DNA from 3 places in the Rossellomorea sp. LJF3 genome. Region 1 is predicted to be linked to each of the others. Evidence: riboswitches for the same ligand, from Rfam matches in the RefSeq annotation. Region 1 holds a riboswitch; each other region holds the start of a gene.
The links. A riboswitch is a leader RNA that binds a small molecule or an ion and turns the genes downstream of it on or off. The one in region 1 is predicted to bind S-adenosylmethionine.
Positions count from the first base shown of each region.

Region 2: linked by a shared signal. The riboswitch ahead of V8G47_RS19460 (methionine biosynthesis PLP-dependent protein) and the one ahead of fbpA (Fur-regulated basic protein FbpA) in region 1 are both predicted to bind S-adenosylmethionine.
Region 3: linked by a shared signal. The riboswitch ahead of V8G47_RS01385 (YezD family protein) and the one ahead of fbpA (Fur-regulated basic protein FbpA) in region 1 are both predicted to bind S-adenosylmethionine.

Region 1 covers NZ_JBANLY010000001.1:117,840-124,397, reverse strand. Annotated here, with positions in the region: gene V8G47_RS00590 (protoporphyrinogen oxidase) at 1-947, opposite strand, end outside; SAM riboswitch class I at 1,164-1,271, shown strand; gene fbpA (Fur-regulated basic protein FbpA) at 1,378-1,593, shown strand; gene ltrA (group II intron reverse transcriptase/maturase) at 1,698-2,960, opposite strand; gene spoIIP (stage II sporulation protein P) at 3,556-4,719, opposite strand; gene V8G47_RS00570 (flavin monoamine oxidase family protein) at 4,895-6,370, opposite strand.
Region 2 covers NZ_JBANLY010000032.1:3,519-10,076, reverse strand. Annotated here, with positions in the region: gene V8G47_RS19470 (tryptophan--tRNA ligase) at 1-629, shown strand, start outside; gene V8G47_RS19465 (zinc-dependent alcohol dehydrogenase) at 715-1,848, opposite strand; SAM riboswitch class I at 2,154-2,263, shown strand; gene V8G47_RS19460 (methionine biosynthesis PLP-dependent protein) at 2,355-3,479, shown strand; gene metC (cystathionine beta-lyase) at 3,472-4,656, shown strand; gene V8G47_RS19450 (bifunctional homocysteine S-methyltransferase/methylenetetrahydrofolate reductase) at 4,673-6,523, shown strand; gene metH (methionine synthase) at 6,504-6,558, shown strand, end outside.
Region 3 covers NZ_JBANLY010000001.1:265,377-271,934, forward strand. Annotated here, with positions in the region: gene cysC (adenylyl-sulfate kinase) at 1-22, opposite strand, end outside; gene sat (sulfate adenylyltransferase) at 44-1,180, opposite strand; gene V8G47_RS01375 (inorganic phosphate transporter) at 1,224-2,246, opposite strand; gene V8G47_RS01380 (phosphoadenylyl-sulfate reductase) at 2,304-3,002, opposite strand; gene V8G47_RS01385 (YezD family protein) at 3,106-3,261, opposite strand; SAM riboswitch class I at 3,339-3,444, opposite strand; gene V8G47_RS01390 (MaoC/PaaZ C-terminal domain-containing protein) at 3,609-4,013, opposite strand; gene V8G47_RS01395 (MaoC family dehydratase N-terminal domain-containing protein) at 4,010-4,459, opposite strand; gene fabG (3-oxoacyl-ACP reductase FabG) at 4,483-5,241, opposite strand; gene V8G47_RS01405 (acyl-CoA dehydrogenase family protein) at 5,264-6,439, opposite strand; gene V8G47_RS01410 (quinone oxidoreductase family protein) at 6,465-6,558, opposite strand, start outside.

The sequences.
Region 1 (6,558 bases):
AGCTCTTCGTCGGGAACATTGAATCCCAGATAGATGGAGATCAAAGAAGAGTTCCTTAAGGTATTAAAATCTTTATTTAGTGTTTCACGATTTAAAATCTGTTGAGTCACATCATGTGGTGTTGCAAATATGACCGCATCTGCTTGGATGCTTTCATGACCTTTTAACGTGAGCTCATATTTGTCAGCACTCATATGGAGATTTTTTGTCTCAGTTCCTTTTAGGATCGTGGCATCAGCGCACTTTTCTTCCAGACGGTCGATAATGGTGGATAATCCATGTCTAAAGGAAATAAACTTTTTATTGGAAGACCCTTTGAATCTCTGCTTGTTCGCAGATAATCCTTTGATAATGCTTCCATATTCATTTTTATAATCAAGAAGATATGGAAGAGTCGAAGCCATGGTCAGTTTATACAAGTTACCCGAATAAACTCCTGATAATACAGGTGCAATCTGATTTTCCACAAGTTCCTTTCCGAGAAATGCTTCCAGAAATTCTCCGATGGAACTTTCCTTCGTGAATACAGTATTTTCCGTCTCCAGGTCAGAAAGAGCCGCTTTCTTTCCGGCTTCAGAAATCAGTGTGCTTTCATTAAGTGCTTCTACGCTCATGGGAATACCGAAGATCGTGTCAGGAGGTATTCTATGCAGTTCACCATTTGTGTATATGTAAGATGTTCCTGTTTCGTTATAGACGAGTTCGTTTTGAAGTTGAAGTTCATCAACCAATGGAAGTACTCCCTCATTACGGGCTACAATGGAATCTGCGCCAGCTTCCATAATAAAGTCACCTTCCGTTACCGTCCTGATCTTACCACCGAGCTGTTGATCCCGTTCAATTAACACGGACTCAATATCCAGGTTTTGTTCCCTGGACATTTTTTGCAGGTAATAGAGAGCTGTTAAGCCTGTAATGCCCCCACCTACGATAACCACTTTCTTCATACCATCCACTCCATTAATTACGTGTATGTATACAGATTATCATGTTTTAGAGAGATTAGAAAAAGAAACTGTGTCTGAAATAGGAATATAGCACCTAATTAGAATAAGGTATCATGTTTGATCCTCGTTCCTTCTTGACTATTTACGCCTAATTCACAGTTGACAACTAGGAATAGTTTGATATAACATATAATTAAACTCTGATAACCACATAGCCACTTATCCAGAGAGGTAGAGGGATTGGCCCGATGATACCTCAGCAACAGATTCTATTTTCTAGAACACTGTGCTAATTCCACAAGCGTTAAGCTTGAAAGATAAGTTGAAGTTTTTACAGCTAAAGCCTTCTTCTTATCTTACTAGGAAGTTGGCTTTTTACATTAAAAAGTCTCTTCTTCTGTTCTTTAACATTTTAAGGAGAGTGATGATAATGGATGAAAATCTTCAGGAAGCAGTCAATAAACGAAGAAATGAGTTAATTAACAAATTGATTGTCCATAACATTTTCAAAAAAGGCAATAAACAATTATTTGAATTGACATTAAGAGAACTGGAGGAGGAACATCATTATATCCAAAAGGAATGCCATCCTCATAGTGATGTCGGCTCTATTCATTGGAAGAATTGCACGAAGCTAACCAGTTAGAAGCCTGGTTTATCATTTCGGGAATGGTCAATCGAGTAGGAGGGGATGATTAATCCCCGACCTCTCACACCACCGTACGTACCGATCGGTATACGGCGGTTCAATCAAGATGATTGACGAAGACTTTCATACCTAACGATAAGACTTAGGAGCCCTTGGCGATTCCAGAAGGAATTGCCAAGGGTTTTGTGTAGTATTGGACTTTGTGCGATCCTCCAATAACCCTTTCGGGTATTACCCCACTCATATGCCTTCCATTTTGGAACGCCGAGCGCAATGAGGTTGCGGACCTTCGTTTTCGGCAGTTTCCACTGCTTCCACAGACACATTCGTAATCTTCTTCTGATCCATGCATCCAGGTATTTTAGGAAGCTGGGTGTATCAGCGAGCTGAAAATAGCCGATCCATCCCATTAAATATTGGTTCAGCTTTCTGATTCGCCCCTCCATCGACCACCCTGAAGATCTAGAAGTTAGAGAACGGATTTTCTGTTTCAACCGTTTTATACTTTTGGAGGCAACTCTGACTTTTGGTTTACGATTTGATGTGAAACTAAAGCCAAGGAACGTTCTTCTCCAAGGTCGGTCCACCGCAGATTTCTTTCGATTTACCTTCAGTTTAAGTTTCTTCTCAAGAAACGTTGTCACTGAATTCATCACCCGGTTACCGGCTTTTGGCGTACGGACGTAGATATTACAATCATCTGCGTACCGTACAAAGCGAAGCCCCCGTTTCTCTAATTCCTGGTCCAGTTCATTCAAAATGATGTTAGAAAGCAATGGACTGAGAGGGCCTCCCTGTGGAGTACCTTCCTCACTCTTCACCTTTACACCTTCTATCATAATTCCGGCATTGAGGTAAGAACGAATCAGTTTCAGAAGTGCTTTGTCTTTTATTTTCTTCGCAAGAAGACCCATGACCTTATCATGATTCACTCTGTCAAAGAACTGCTCTAAGTCAATATCGATAACCCAGCGATATCCTTCCTGGATATACGTTTTCGCTTTTCTGACGGCGTCATGGGCACTCCGATTTGGTCGGAACCCATAACTATGATCAGAGAAGGTTGGATCGTATATCTGAGAGAGTATCTGGGCAATTGATTGTTGAATCATACGGTCTGTTACCGTTGGGATACCCAACAACCGGACGCCGCCGTCTGGTTTCGGGATTTCGATCCGACGTACCGGGTCCGGCTTGTAGGTTCCCCCAAGGAGATTCTTTCGAATCGACTGCCATTCGTGCATGATATGCGATCGCAGGTTTTGTACGGGCATAAGATCCACGCCATGGCTTCCCTTATTACGCTCTACACGTTTCAGTGCTTCAAGCATATTCGGTTTAGACAGAATCATATTAATCAACATCACTGATATTCCTTTCCTTCGTGTGTCACGTTTCCTCTTTCGATGGCCCTGCCTCACACTTCCACCAGCCCTCACGGAATTCACCGTTACCTCTAAATGGACAGCTCTTTTCAGATTGTCTGTGAGTCTCTCAGTTACCATGAGCCAAGTCGTGGCACTCTCTTGATTGTTCAGTCCTTCCCGGCTTCCTCGAGAAAAGCCGGTACTATGACCTCGGCTGACTTCTGGCGGTTCAGCGGAGAATCGCTTCTCCGGTTACCAAGTATTCAAGGCGTATCCGCCAGATCTCCCCGGGTAAGAGTGCAATCTTTCCCTCCATCTATCCGCCTCATTTACTTTCTGCACCTTCGACAGTTCGGACTTCATCTTGTATTGCAGACTTATCCAGTGCAACAAGCCTTATATGAGATTCGTGTTCCTCGGACCGGAGGTTTGCCGCCCGCTTCCTTCAGATTCCGGGTCGCCCCGGACACCCTTGCGTTAAGCTAACCGCTACAACTGTCTTCACGGCTCGGGACTCTCACCCTATAGATCACACCCATGCCGGGCGCACAACAAAAAATGACGCGGGCCTATGGCTCACGTCATTTCAATATTATTGAGCATTTACCTCAACGGCATCCTTCTTATAATAGGCGGCAAAGATCTCCGCAAATGCTTCGGTGGAATTATATAATTCCACTAAGTTATTTTCCACCCCACCAAATTCAAGGAGCATCGCCCGTTCAGTTAAATCCTGATTGTAGACCCCGTTTCCTTCCGCTTTTGTTTTAACGAAAACCCCCCTGCTGATACCAGGGTACTTCTCTTCTAATTTAGCATTTAATTCTTTCGCTATTTTGAGATTCTTTTCAAAATTCTTATTTTCTTTTCCTACAATAAAAAATAGGCGTGCATAATCCTTACCATTAATCGTTTTGGTCGTAATGTTTCGGGGCTGGGAGTCCCGGTGAATATCTATTAAATAGGTTAAATCGTCATCTTGTGCAAGGGCTTCCTGAACCAATCCCCTTGTCAGCTTATAGGATTCAAAATAGGTCCATGATTTGTTTTTTAATGCTTTATTTACATCTGTCTTATCCTGCACTGCCCCAATGCCTCGTGATTCAAGTTCCTGTTTCAATTTTGAACCGACCGCAATGACATTGACCTTTTCATTGGTACTGGCCGGATCTTTTGAATCATTGTTTTTAATTAATGGGCTAAAGGCTTCCCAGCTGTGGGAGTGATAAATGAATACGGATTTTTCTTCAATCTCCTGCACACCGTCACCTGAGTTATGATTGGCTTGATCGACTTGGTTCTGATCGATTTCCTGATCCTTCAGCTGGTCCTCCGTTGGCGCTGGCGACTCATTAGGTAAATTGGTAATGTCCGTCCCTTTTCCGGCAACGGCTATATGCGTATGATAATTTTCGATTCCAGGGATTTCCCTTCCAAATAGACTCCTGGGGTCAAGCAGAGATACATTCGTCACGCTTTCCAACCAATCAAAGTCGGTATTCATGGCCTCTTTATTCTCGATGCGTAAACCCGTCAATTCCTGTGACAGAAGCATAAGGAATGTCTCTTTCGGAACAAGCTCTGATACCGAAGTATAGAAAAGGCTGTCCACCCTCAATTTAATGGCCGTCGATGAAATCAGCCACACCATTACATACATCATGATGATCCCTATCAACACTACCCGGATGACGGCTTTCATAGATACGAATACTAGTGGGACTAAGCTATTATTATTTCGAGACTTATACGACATCATCAGTACCCCTATATAAAGTATTTAATAGTTAACTTTATGCAGAGTGTCGATAGAGTAGAAGGTTTTTTCAGGATTCGGTCTGATTTCCTATAGGACAGGACACAAATGGAAAATCATTTTTCTAAAAACGAACTGAACGTAAACAAAACGCATGATGAGATGCGTCTTTGGTTTATCGCCCATTCACTTCATATGCAGCCCTTATACCGGATTCCACCGCACCTTCTATCCAACCATGAAAAGAGGACGTGTGTTCGCCTGCAAAATGGATCCTGCCTTCGGGTGTCCGGACATAATCCCCGATGTCAGCTTCCTGACCAGGTGTATATAGAGTGAAGCATCCTGCCGAGAAAGGATTTCTGCTCCAATTATAAACAAAATAATTCAGTAGTTCTGTATAAACCCGATTTCCATAAACCCTGGAAAGATCCTTCAACACTTCTGAAATGATTGCTTCCTTCGATTTACTATTCCATAAGAGAGCGTTTTGACCCCAACTGTAGCTTGCCAGCATCACACCAGGTTTGCTGCTCCCTATGTCATGACTGGGCATATAAGTAAATCGGGTGGGAAGATCGGATACAATGTTTCCGTAATTCATTTCCTCCCAGAAGCGACTTCTGAACTCGATACCGATTTTCACAGAAGGAATATTGGTCACTTCACGGATCGCCTGCCATTTTTTGAAAGAAATCGAGTTATAGGGGACGACATCAATAAATTGAAATACGGTAAAGGGAATCGTGACAATCACATAGTCAGCTTGATACTCCCTTCCCGTTCCGTCCAATGGGTTGACCGTTTGAACGACGACACCCGATTTAGACTGAATGATACGGGTCACTTTTTGGTTCATATAAATATGAGACTGTAGGTCACCCATAAATGAATACGGCAATCGGTCATTCCCACCTCTTATTTCATAAAACTTCGTCTCTTTTCTAAAGATAGGAAAAATAATATCTTTTAATATATCAACAAATGAAAACTCCGGAAATCCTTCGATCCCGAGGATGACATTTATTTTCCGGATGGCATTCAACGATAAGGATTTTCCAAACGGGTTGTTGGACAGGAATTGCCCCACTGAATAATTCGAGTATTGCTTAATTAATTTCAACTGTTCACTGTGTTCACTGTTATTATATAAATCTATAAAAGGCTTGGTAGCTTCAAGAAAGAGCTCAGAAGCGGTTTTCCCCCTTTCACTTTCGGGGAGAGGATATTGCAGAATATCCGGATCAGCTTCGTACTGTTTTCTCGTCACTAAAATGTTATTTACTAAAAACAGGTCTTTTGAAGAGGAATTTTGAAATGGTTGAAATGCCAATTTGAATTTACGTATATACTCAAATACCAATCGATGGTTATCGGGGATCCTCATGGCACCGGCATCCATATAATTTCCGGAGGTAAATGGCTTCCGAACGGTATAAACCCTTCCCCCGATTCTTTTGTTTCCTTCAAGAATCACGATATCATGCCCTGCCTCTTTTAATGTCGAGGCTGCAACCAGTCCACTCATCCCGGCACCTATGATGATGATCCGTTTGGATGTAGAGGGGTTTAATCCCTCTCGAATGATGGAAAGCATATCATCCGGATACTTCAATTCAGAAGGGGAATCCCTCATTAATCGATCGTCCATTCTACACCTACCTCCCTTGCTATTTCATCATATGAATTCAAATATGGGGGTATACATTTGTTTCCTGTGACATAATGATCATTTCCAGTTGTTTTCAGAACGCATGTTTCTATTTTCCCTGTTCTATGTTATACTTAAGGTTCATTGGGTCTACGAGACTGTATTTAGTCAATCCCTCTAGCAGTAGA
Region 2 (6,558 bases), on a different contig from region 1:
AAGTGGATTCTGGAGTCAACATGGGAGTATTCACCTATCCGATATTGATGGCAGCGGATATTCTCCTATTTCAAACTGAATTAGTTCCGGTGGGAAAGGATCAAATTCAGCATGTTGAAATTGCAAGGGATATAGCGGAAAGTTTTAATAAACAATATGGTGAAACGTTTGTTCTTCCGGAGTATGTCATACAGGAAGAGACGTCTGTTCTCCCCGGACTTGATGGACGAAAAATGAGTAAAAGCTATAACAACACAATCCCATTATTCGAAGAACCAAACAAGCTTCGAAAACTGATCAATAAAATTAAAACGGATTCCTCTCTTCCCGAGGAACCCAAGGATCCCGGCTCTTCTGCCATTTTTTCGTTATATAAAGAATTCTCCTCGTCAGAACAAACTGAAATAATGAGAAAGAGGTTTCATTCAGGAATTGGCTGGGGTGAAGCAAAAGCAGAATTATTTTCTGTGATGAACTCTTTTATGATAGAACCCCGTGACAGGTACAACGAATTATTAAGGGACACAGAGGCAATTGATCAGATTCTACAAAATGGTGCCAAAAGGGCAAGAAAAAAAATCATACCTTTCATGAAGGATATCAAACAAAAGATTGGGGTGTATCGTTGATCGATACACTTAATGATGAAATTTTAAAGAATGAAAATATTGGAAAAGCCGCATCTTGTCAGAATACGGCTTTTCTTCCCGCTGTTTAAGGTTTGAGGATAACTTTAATATTTCCGTCGGACTTCTTATCGAAAATGTCATACCCTTTTGCTGCTTCTTCAATTGAAAAGGTATGTGTGATGATGTCGGTAGGGTCAAATTGGTTCTGTTCAATCATATCGTATAATTTTGGCATCAGATGAATCACAGGGGCTTGTCCCATTTTAATGGAAACATTTCTGCTGAAAAAGTCCCCTAAGGGAAATCGATTTGCTTCTGTTGCATATACACCCGTCAATTGAACAGTTCCGAACTTCCGAACCGCTTCTGAAGCTGTCTTGATCGGACTTATTGTCCCAAATTGATTATCAAAGTCAGAACCGAACGATTCATTTGGCTGAACGGTCCCATCCATTCCAACACAGTCTATCACAACATCAGCTCCCCCTTTTGTTTCTTCATGCAGGAGCGACCCTATATCGCTATGATTTTGAAAGTTAAATATTTCTGCTTGATTGGTACGTTTAGCGTGAGCAAGTCTATGATCTACCTGGTCTACAGCGATGACTCTTTCGGCGCCTTTCAATTTAGCGAATTTCTGGGCCATCAACCCAATTGGACCGCTACCTAACACTATGACCGTATCCCCTTTTTTCACACCACTGTTTTCTACACTCCAGTAAGCAGTGGGTATAACATCGGAAAGGAAGAGAACACTTTCATCCTCCAGCTGACTTGATTCAGGGACTTTAAACGATGTGAAGTCTGCATATGGTACCCGCAGATACTCAGCTTGACCACCTGGATATCCACCATTCATTTCGGTGAATCCGAAAAGACCGCCAACTTCTCCGTGGGGATTGGATTCATCACATTGGCTTTCCATTTGGTTCTCACAGAAAAAACATTTCCCACAGCCAATATTAAAAGGGATGACAACGCGATCCCCTTTTTTAAGGGTTTTCACTTCCGATCCGACCTCTTCGACGATACCCATCGGTTCATGTCCCACAACATAATCTTGTTCCGGTTCTATTCCCCCTTTGTATAAATGTAAATCTGAACCGCAAATTCCGCTTGCAGTAATCCTTACTATAATATCTGTATTCACCTGAATTTCTGGATTCGCTACTTCTTTCACGACCATCTTTTCTTTTCCTTGGAACGTAACACCCTTCACTATCATCACTCCTGTAAATTTTGTAAGATTCTTCTATGTGTTTAAACTCTTTTGGAGTGTGTTAAACATTAGGGCGACCCGATTTAGGAAACTCGATAAGCCGAGGAGGAAGTCATGTTATAAAAATCTTGTTTAAACAGCACTTCACCAATATTAATTGGATTTAATTACCACTGTTTATTCAAGCGTCCGCAACGATGGGAATTTCATTAAATGAAAAAATTAATTTAAAATTCTTACTTTTCATTGACAGTCTTCTCTGTTTGGTATAAGTTATGGGAAAGCACTTTACAATTTCATATTGTTTCTTATCAAGAGAGGTAGAGGGACTGGCCCGAAGACACCTCAGCAACCAGCCACAGTTACAGGTATGGTGCTAATTCCAGCAAGTTGATGTCAACTTGGACGATAAGAGGGAGAACGAACGTATTAAACCTTCTTATTTTCATAAGAAGGTTTTTTGTTTTTTCCCCTTTTCATTTTCTAGGTACGAAAAGGAGAGAAGAATGTTGAAAAAACATATTGATACATTGCTTGTCCAGGCAGGCAATCGGAAGGATCCAGCTACTGGTGCCGTCAGCCTGCCCATTCATCTTTCGACAGCATATGAACATAAAGGGGTCGGTGAACCAACCGGTTATGATTATACGAGAACAGGAAATCCAACGAGGGCGACCCTTGAAGAAACACTGGCTCAATTGGAAGAGGGGCATAGAGGATTTGCATTCAGTTCGGGAATGGCTGCGATTCAGGCAATCCTTGGTTTATTCTCATGTGGGGACGAATTGATTGTATCCAAGGATCTTTACGGAGGAAGCTACCGCTTATTCCTTCAGTATGAAGCTCAATATAATATCAAATTTCATTTTGTTGATACAAGTGATACTAATTCTATAGCACATCACATATCGCAGAGGACAAAGGCTATTTTTCTTGAGACACCAACCAATCCATTAATGAACGAAGCAAGTATTTCTGAGGTTGCCGGCATTTCAAAGGCAAATGGATTGCTCTTAATCGTCGATAATACCTTCTATACACCAGTTCTGCAAAAACCGCTCAAAGAGGGAGCGGACCTGGTTATTCACAGCGCTACCAAATACTTAGGGGGCCATAATGACGTTCTGGCTGGAGTTGTCATTGTAAACACAGAGGACTTGGCTGAAAGGATCTATACCATTCAAAATTCAATCGGTGCAGTCCTTGCACCATTTGATTGTTGGCTCTTAATAAGAGGGATGAAGACCCTTAGTCTCAGAATGGCCCAGCATGAAAGGAACGCAAGAAAATTAGCCCAGTATCTAGCAGGGCATGACTGTGTAGCGGACGTCTTGTATCCGGGGAAAGGAGGCATGCTTTCCTTTCGCATTGCTAAGGAAGAATGGGTCGGTCCCTTCCTTCAACACCTGAAGATTATAACGTTTGCTGAAAGTTTAGGAGGGGTTGAAAGCTTTATCACTTATCCCGCCACCCAGACCCATGCCGACATTCCTGAAGAAGAACGAAATAGACTTGGCATCTGCAACAGATTGCTCAGGTTTTCTGTAGGAATAGAATTTATCGATGACCTGATCGAAGACTTGGAGAATGTTTTTCATCAATTGGAAAAAGAGGTGTTAACGTATGAGTAAAAAACCTTTTTCACTTCAGACGTCACTCATTCATTCCCGCGGATTTGATAAAGAGACAGGAGCTGTTTCTACGCCGATTCATCATGCTACAACCTTCCACCAACAGGATTTTGATCAATATGGAACATATGACTACAGCCGTTCCGGGAATCCAACAAGGGAAACAGTCGAAGAAACGATAGCGGAATTAGAAGGCGGGTTAAGGGGCTTTGCCTTTTCATCCGGTATGGCGGCCATCTCAACAAGCTTCCTTTTATTATCGAGTGGTGATCACGTACTCGTCTCTGAGGAGGTATATGGGGGGACCTACAGGATGATTACGGAAGTCCTTACTAAATTTGATATAGAATACTCTTTTGTGAATATGAAAGACCTTCATGAGGTGGCTTGTGCAATTAAGCACAATACGAAGGTGATTTATATGGAAACCCCTTCGAACCCCCTATTGAATATCACGGATATTGAAGGGGTCGTGAAGCTTGCCAAGGCAAATGACTGTTTAACATTTCTGGATAATACATTCATGACGCCACTGCTGCAAAGGCCAATCAGTCTCGGGGTGGATGTTGTCCTGCACAGTGCGACGAAGTTTCTCGCCGGACACAGTGACGTATTAGCGGGGCTTGCGGTAACGGGAAATGAAGAGGTTGCGGAGAAGCTTGCTTTCCTGCAGAATTCGTTTGGTGCGGTACTCGGGGTACAGGATTGCTGGCTGCTATTAAGGGGGCTGAAAACATTGCACGTCCGATTGAAGGAATCATCAGAGTCGGCTTATAAGATTGCAAGCTTCCTAGAAGGCAGAAAGGAAGTAAAAGAAGTGTATTACCCTGGCTTAAGCTATCATCCCGGTCGTGAAATTCAAGTCCGGCAGGCAGAGGGTCCCGGAGCGGTTCTTTCCTTCAGGTTAAAAGGGGAAGAGGAAGTGAAGCAACTCATCAATCATGTAAATATTCCCGTATTCGCCGTCAGTTTAGGAGCTGTCGAATCGATTTTATCCTATCCATCAAGAATGTCACATGCTTCTATGCCTAAAGCTGAAAGAGAGAGAAGAGGGATTACAGATGGGTTATTACGCTTATCCGTTGGTCTTGAAAACGCGGATGAATTAATTAAGGATCTTCAGAACGGTTTAGATAGTATACAAAAAATTAATCGAGACAACGTGATCAATTTGTAAAGGGGGAGGAAGGATCATGAAGCCGTTGCTGGAAGCATTGAAAGAGAGAATCTTGATTGCAGATGGAGCAATTGGAACATTGTTGTATTCATATGGAGTGGACAGATGCTTTGAAGAACTGAATCTTTCTCACCCAAATGAAGTGTTGAAAGTCCATAAAGAGTATATCGATGCCGGAGCAGATATTATACAGACCAATACGTACGGGGCAAATTATCAAAAGCTTTCAAGATACGGTCTCGAGGATTCGGTCAAGGAAATCAATACAGCCGCTGTGCGTCTCGCAAGAAAAGCAGCCGGTAAAAACACTTATATTCTCGGCACGATCGGGGGAATCAGGGGCATTAGACAAAATGTGTCAGTCGAAGAGATCAAAAGAAGCTTTCGGGAACAGCTTTACTGTTTATTATTGGAGGGTGTAGATGGTATATTGCTGGAAACCTATTATGATTTCGAGGAATTGACCACAGTGCTGAACATTGCCAAACGTGAAGCGGATATCCCTATCATTGCTCAGGTTTCCCTTCATGAAACAGGAGTCCTTCAAAATGGAATGGAAATCAAAGATGCCCTTCAACAATTGGAATTATTGGGGGCGGATGTTGTCGGCATCAATTGCCGGATGGGACCATTTCATATGGTGAATTCATTAGAGGAAGTTCCCCTGCCGAAAAGGGCATTTCTATCTGTCTATCCAAACGCGAGTCTCCCAAACTATGAAGAAGGTCGATTCTATTACTCTGCTGAGCCTGATTACTTTGGTGATATCAGCAATGAATTGCGTCTACAGGGTGCGAGAATCATTGGGGGATGTTGTGGAACCACACCAGATCACATTCGTTCTGTAGCTTCAAGATTGAAAAGCCGGGAGCCTGTGAAGGAAAAAGAAGTGAAAAAGAAAAAAGTAGTTCAGTTATCTTCTCCATCCATCAGGGGAAGCTTGCTGCATGAGCAAGTAAGAGAAAAGAAAACGGTCATCGTTGAACTAGATCCACCCAAGCATCTCGACACGAAACTGTTCTTCCAAGGAGCGGCAGCACTTAAGGAAGCCGGCATTGACGCACTCACCCTTGCCGACAATCCGCTCGCATCGCCGAGAATTAGTAATGACGCGATCGGGAGCCTGGTGAAGTCGAAATACGATCTTACACCTCTCGTTCACATCACTTGCAGGGATCGAAACCTGATCGGACTGCAATCCCATTTAATGGGCTTACACACATTAGGGATACACAATCTATTAGCGATAACGGGTGATCCTGCCAAGATCGGGGATTTTCCCGGTGCTGCATCTGTATATGACCTTTCTTCCCTGGAGCTTATTGAACTTATTAAACAGAATAATGAGGGGATATCGTTTTCCGGTAAATCACTACGGGAACGGACTCAATTTTCAGTTGGGGCAGCCTTTAATCCGAACTTCCGTCATTTAGACGCCTCTGTAAAGAGGCTGGAAAAGAAAAAGAAAGCAGGAGCCGACTATTTTATTTCTCAACCGATCTTTGGGAAAGAACAACTGATCCAAGTGTATGAGGCGACGAAGCATCTGGATGTTCCGATCTTCATCGGAATTATGCCGTTGATCAGCTCAAGAAACGCAGAATTTCTTCACCATGAAGTACCCGGAATCAACGTGCCGGAGGAAACGAGACGAAGAATGAAGGAAGCAGGAAATGATCCCGTCATAGCTGGAGCAGTCGGAATGGAGATAGCCAAAGACTTGTTGGATACGGCAATCCAGCTGTTTAATGGCATTTATCTGATCACACCTTTTGTAAGATATGATATGAGCATTGAACTGATTCATCATATACAAGAGAAAACCAACACTGAAAGAGAGGTTCCCTATGGCCATCACATTGTTTGAAGAACAGCTTAGAAAAAAAATACTCGTGCTTGATG
Region 3 (6,558 bases), 150 kb from region 1:
TGTTTTCTTGTTTTTCACTCAAGCTATCTTCCTCCCCAGCCGATTATTTGGATTCTTGTTTTAGACCCTTGATCAATACATCAATGACCTCTGGACGACTGAATGTTGAAGGAGGGACTTCCCCGTTCCTCAGCATTCCCCTTACTTTTGTTCCGGATAGAATGACATGATGCTCTTTTCCATGTGGACAGGTTTTCGTCGTCGCCATCCCTTCACATTTCTCACAATAGAAGCTATGTTCGAAGCGAAGGGACGTAATCCCGATCTCTTCTTCCGTAAACTGATCAAAAATCTTTTGGGCATCATAGGTTCCATAATAGTCACCAACCCCTGCATGATCCCTCCCGACAATAAAGTGAGTACATCCATAATTCTTTCGTACTAATGCATGAAAAATGGCTTCCCTTGGCCCTGCATATCTCATAGCAGCAGGAAATACTCCGAGAAAAACACGGTCTTTCGGGTAATAGTTCCTTAATAGTACGTCATAGCTCTCCATCCTGATTTCCGCTGAAATATCATCTGCTTTCGTTTGACCGACCAGCGGATTCAAAAATAGGGCATCCACGGTTTCAAGCGCGGTTTTCTGAATGTATTCATGTGCCCTGTGCACGGGGTTCCTGGTCTGAAAACCGACAATCGTTTTCCACCCCTTATCTTTAAACCTTTTTCGCGTTTCACCTGGATCGAATGAATACTCCTTGAAAGGCTTCGATAGCCTTTTCACTAATGTAATTTTGCCTCCGACATATACTTCACCACGCTGGAATAGTTTCCTTACTCCGGGATGATCCCGGTCGGTCGTTCCATAGACAAGCAGGGCTTCTTTATCTTTGTCAGGTTCGTAGATATCCTCTACGTCGATAATCCCGTATGTTTCTCCTTTATAGACAAGCCTGTTCCTTTTTCCTATCTGTGCAAAACCAGCCTGCTCCTTTTCGATGGGCAGAGTGATGGGAATGCTCCATACACATCCGCTCTCAAGCCGTAATGATTCCACCACGGTCTGATAATCCCGCTTGGTCAAGAATCCTTCTATTGGACTGTAAGCACCGATTGCAATCAGTTCCAAATCACTCAATGCGATGTCGTCCAGTGGCAGTTCGTGTTCGATGTCCTTATAGGATTCTTCAGGTAAATAGGATTGGACCAGTGCTCCTCCGTGCGGCTGTAAACTCATGTAAAATATCCTCCTTAACATATTTGTATAATCGGAATTAAGATCAAATGCCTCCTCCATCTTCGTGGACAGACCGTCTTTCCTCATTAATGACCCTCATCAACGACAACGCACCTACCGTGGCAATGATGACGCTTATCGGTACGACAATCGAGTACAAATCACTATCGATTAACAGTTTGACCAAGAAGTATGAAATACTGAGTGAAATCAAGGGAGAGACCACCCAGATTTTGATGATTTTTTTGACGATTTTCTTTTGAAGCATGTGCTTGCCGTTTTTAGCTACGCCCAAACCAATGATGGAAGAGGATGTAACCTGTGTCAGAGGGATCGGCAATCCATACAGAGAGCTCAAGATGACGAGGAAGGCTCCTGTCGAGGAAATGACAATTCCTTCAGCTTTAGAATATTGCGTAATTTTCTTGCCGTTTGTTTCGACTACTTTCTTTCCCAGTAAAACAGCTCCAAGTGCAACAAATGCTCCACCAATCAAGATTCCACGTGAAGGTGATATCAGGCCTGCCCCCACCAATGGACCAACGGCATTGGCAACATTATTCATCCCTGCTGAGAAAGCTTCAAAGAATCCGGCGATGATCAACAGATAAGCAAGCCACTGTTTATCAAAATGATACCCCCGCTTTCCAAGCTGGACTAAACCTAATCCCGCAAACCAGGTTACGAAAAAAGCGATGACAGGGACGATGACCCAGAAGGACATGATCGTAATAAGTGATTTTACATACAAAACCTGATAGGCTACCCCGACTCCTACAACGGCTCCCACCGTTACTTCACTCGTAGACAGCGGAATGCCGATCACATTCGCCAGAAATAGTGAAATCGTTGCAGATAACAAAATAATGAGAACAATCTTAATCGACAATAGATTCTGCGGGATGATTCCTGAACTGATTGTCTTTACAACCTCTCCACCACCCAGAACCGCTCCACTAAGGACACCTGCTGCGCATATCCATAGCGCTGTCCGGATGTTCTTTACAGCCCCTGCACCATATGCCACTCCCATTGACGCTGCCGCTCCGCTGGCACCAATGTTCATGGCGAAGAACAAGCTGATCAGAAGGGCTGCAACCTCAAGCAAAGACTGTCACCCTTTCTAATGGAGGCCGCATTCTGTCTTCCCTTTTCCTTTCCATCTTCCGGAGCGAAGATCATTGACATCAATAGCCGGCGTGGTGCAATGAAAGCAGCCTATGCTCGGATATCCTTGATCGTGGAGGGGGTTGTAAGAGAGATTATGTTTATGGACATAACGCCAGATCTCCTTCCACGTCCAGTGAATCAACGGACAAATTTTGACGGATTGAAATTTGTCATCTCTATTAATGAATTCAACATGTTGTCTTGTTGGGGATTGTTCCCTCCTTAGGCCTGAAATCCATGCGTGCCCCTTGGATAATGTTTCTTTTAACGGGTCAAGCTTCCGTATTTGACAGCATTGGTTTGGTTTGGTTTCCCATAACTTATCCCCATATGCCTCTGCTTGTTCCTTGAGGGTCAACTGAGGCTTTTTCATATGGATGGTCAACGCGGGATACGTCTTCTTCACTTTCTCAATGATTTCATACGTTTCCTTGAAATGAACCCCTGTATCAAGGAATACAATGGTCGCCTGCGGTTTCACCTTGGATATGAGATCGATAAGCACAATGCCTTCTATTCCGAAACTGCACGCATAGACAACCTCGTCACCGTAATGATCATATGTCCATTTCAGGACGTCCAACGCTCCTTTATAGACCGGATCCACTTCAAATTCCACGGATGGCTGTTTCCAAGTCTGATACGTTAACATAGTACACCCCATTCCATAATGCTTATCCATAGAAAAAGAGGCGGTAACAAAATATAAGGAGTCCCTATATTTTTGCTACGCGCCTCTAGTTTGTCTAGTCAGCTTATTTAATTCGGACTTTCTCATTTTTCTCTAATTGAATGACTTTTCCATCCTGTACGATAATCGTGATCGAACCATAGCTCATGGTTTCAAGCATGGACTGGATCTTCTCTGCTACCAAGTCAAACTGTACTTGCTGGTTCTTCTCTTTTTTCACATGATACCCCCAGTTTTCATCTTATCCAGGTCAGAAAAAAACAACTTCCCATTTTGGAAAGTTGTTCAGGTAAGGTTACCTTATCTTCCAAAATGACTTCACATTTTGCTGGAATTAGCACCTTACAATACGTAGGTTGCTGGGCTTCGCAGGGCCAGATCCCTCCACCACTCTGGATAAGAGTTATTCATTTTAATATTCTAAATAATATCACAATTACGGAAGAAGTCAACCCGACTTTTTCGATCGGATTTATGTCTTTTGTCTTATTTTATTAAACGATCATTCCTTACATGTTATTCGATTGGGGGTGGATCTACGACAATTTTTCATAAAGCATTGCGTTACTATTCAAGGACCCTAAAAACGACGTTACCCTCAATTACTTTCTTCCCGGCTTGATTTGTGGCTAAAACCTTAAAATGAAGGAGGTTACCCTGATTGTCCATTAATTCTGCCCTTAATGTAACCACATCATGTAACATGACCATCCCTTTAAATCGTACCGAGTAATTCTGGATAAAGCCTTCATCATAGTGTGGGCTGAAAAGTTTGGACACATTGCCCATCGTCCACATTCCATGAGCGATGATTCCTGGAAGACCCAGCTTCAAGGCTTCATCATCGATGGTGTGTATCGGATTGTAGTCTCCGGAAGCTCCTGCGTATTTGATCAGGTCCATCCTTGTGACCGGAGCCAGTTCAACCGGGGGAAGTGTATCTCCTAATCCGAATGATTGTAGTGTTGTCATTTACTCAACCTCTTTCTGACTTCTTCTGTAATAATGACAATCGCCTGGGAAGTGAAGATTCTTTCCCCACGAGAATCTTCCCCGACATCGTCGATGACAAGGAATCCCAGTTTCCCCCCGGTACCTTCCCGTTCATAATAGTCTTTTATTTCCGTATAACATTGTATCGTTTCCCCTACCTTCAAAGGTCTTTCATAATGAAAGGATTGTTCACCGTGAATCAACCCAACATTCGGTAAATGAAAGCCTTCGATCGAACCATAGTTGAACACTCTCGGAAAGGTGGGTGGGGCAATGTTCCCCCCATAAAAGGAGGACTTCCCGGTATCTTCATCCACATAAAGGGGATGGGGATCGCCAATGGCTTCTGCAAATTTCCGAACCGCCCCTCTTTCCACTGCATTTCGGGTGGGAGTAGATCTCTTTCCGATATAGGATTCAAACATATTCTTCACCCCTTTCTCCTTTATTAGGCTTTCGGCCCTCCAGCAACGTAGAGAACCTGACCATTGACGAATGAAGATTTTTCATCTGCAAAAAAAGCGACTGCATTTGCAATATCTTCAGGAAGCCCGCTTCTGCCAACAGGAATACCCTGGAGACTCGCTTCTACTAATTGTTCGAAAGTAATCCCGATCCGTTTCGCCGTTTCTTTCGTCATCTCGGTTTCGATAAAACCCGGTGCTACAGCATTCGTGGTGATTCCGAATGGACCAAGTTCTATGGCAAGGGTTTTCGTCAAGCCTTGAAGACCGGCTTTAGCCGTTGCGTAGTTCGCCTGTCCCCGATTTCCCAATGCTGAGGTGGATGAGATATTGATGATGCGTCCGTACTTTTGTTTGACCATGTATTGTTGGGCGGCCTTCACTACATTGAATGAACCCTTTAAATGCACATCCATGACTGTCTCCCAATCGTTTTCGGTCATTTTGAATAACAGATTATCCCTGATGACCCCTGCATTATTCACCACAATGTCCAGGGAGCCGAAGGATTCATATACTTCCTTCATCGCATTTTCAACTTCCCGGTATTCTACGACATTTGCCACTTTTGTATACAATTCATATTGTTTAAATACCTCACTTGCTTCATTCAACGCATCTTCATTCACGTCGATGATGGCCACCTTGGCCCCTTCTTCAGCCAGTAATCCGGCAATCGCCCTGCCGATCCCTCTGCTTCCACCTGTAACCAAAGCCACTTTTCCTCTGAATCGCTCTCCCATTTCATCTGCCTCCTTTATCTGTTTATACAAATTGCCCAAGTTTCACATGACCTTTTAATAAATTCCTTGAAATGATCAGTTTTTGAATTTCATCGGTTCCATCATAAATGCGCCATAACCTTGCCTCCCGGTACCATCGTTCGATCGGCAGCTCTCTTGTATAGCCCATACCACCATGGATCTGGAGGACGCGATCAACGACCCGATTCCCCATATTGGATCCATATAGCTTGGCCATCGACGCAACGTGACGATTGTCTTCCCCTTGGTCGAGTGTGAATGCCGCATTTAACACAAGCCAGCGGGCCGCTTCAATTTCCACGGCTGAATCCGCTATCTGCCATTGAATCGCCTGCCGATCTGCGATAGGCTTTCCAAATGTTTCTCTTTCTTTCGAATAGTCGATGGCCATTTGAAGAAGTCGTTCTGCTGCTCCCACCGCCTGTGCCCCTACAATCCAGCGGGCAAATCCGATCCACTCCAATCCCAGATTGTAGCCGCCATCGATTTCACCAAGGATATTTTCTTCAGGAACCCTTACATCTTCAAAAATAAGGCTTGCCGGTCCCCATTCCCCCATTGTATGGATATATTCGGATTTCCAGCCCATGCTTCGATCGACGATGAAACAAGTGACTCCTTCCCGACCTGTACGACGATGTTTTTCTTTATCCGTCACGGCCATGACCATGACGAAATCTGCTTCATTTCCACCCGTAATGAACGTTTTCTCTCCATTTATTATCCATTCGTTTCCGTCTTTAACGGCTGTGGTCCGGATATTACGAGTATCAGATCCCGCTCCGGGTTCGGTCATGGCAAAACATGATTTCTTTTCTCCATTGATTGTCGGTATTAAATAGTTTTTCTTCTGTTCATCGTTGGCGTAGTAAAGAATGTTATCCGCATACCCTCCAAAGGAGAACGGGACAAAGGTCTTGGAGATTTCCATATAGACGATGGCCATCATCATTTGACCGAGATCCGCCCCTCCGTATTCCTCCGGAGTGTTGATCCCCCAGAAACCTGCATCCTTTGCCTTCATTTGCAGCTCTTTTATCTTTTCTGGAGAGAGGCTGGGCTTTCCTTCCCGTTCATTTCGCAGCACTTCATTTTCTAAAGGAATCAATTCTTTCTCTACAAATCTACGGATGGTCTTTTGTATCATCTTTTGTTCATCTGACAAGCGTAAGTTCATTTTTATTCCCCCTTGTATGATAAAATTATGGCTGCAAAATCACTTTTCCCACTGTCTGTCTTCCCTGCATGAGGGAGTGGACCTTTGCCGCTTCTTCCAATGGGAACACGTGCCCCACT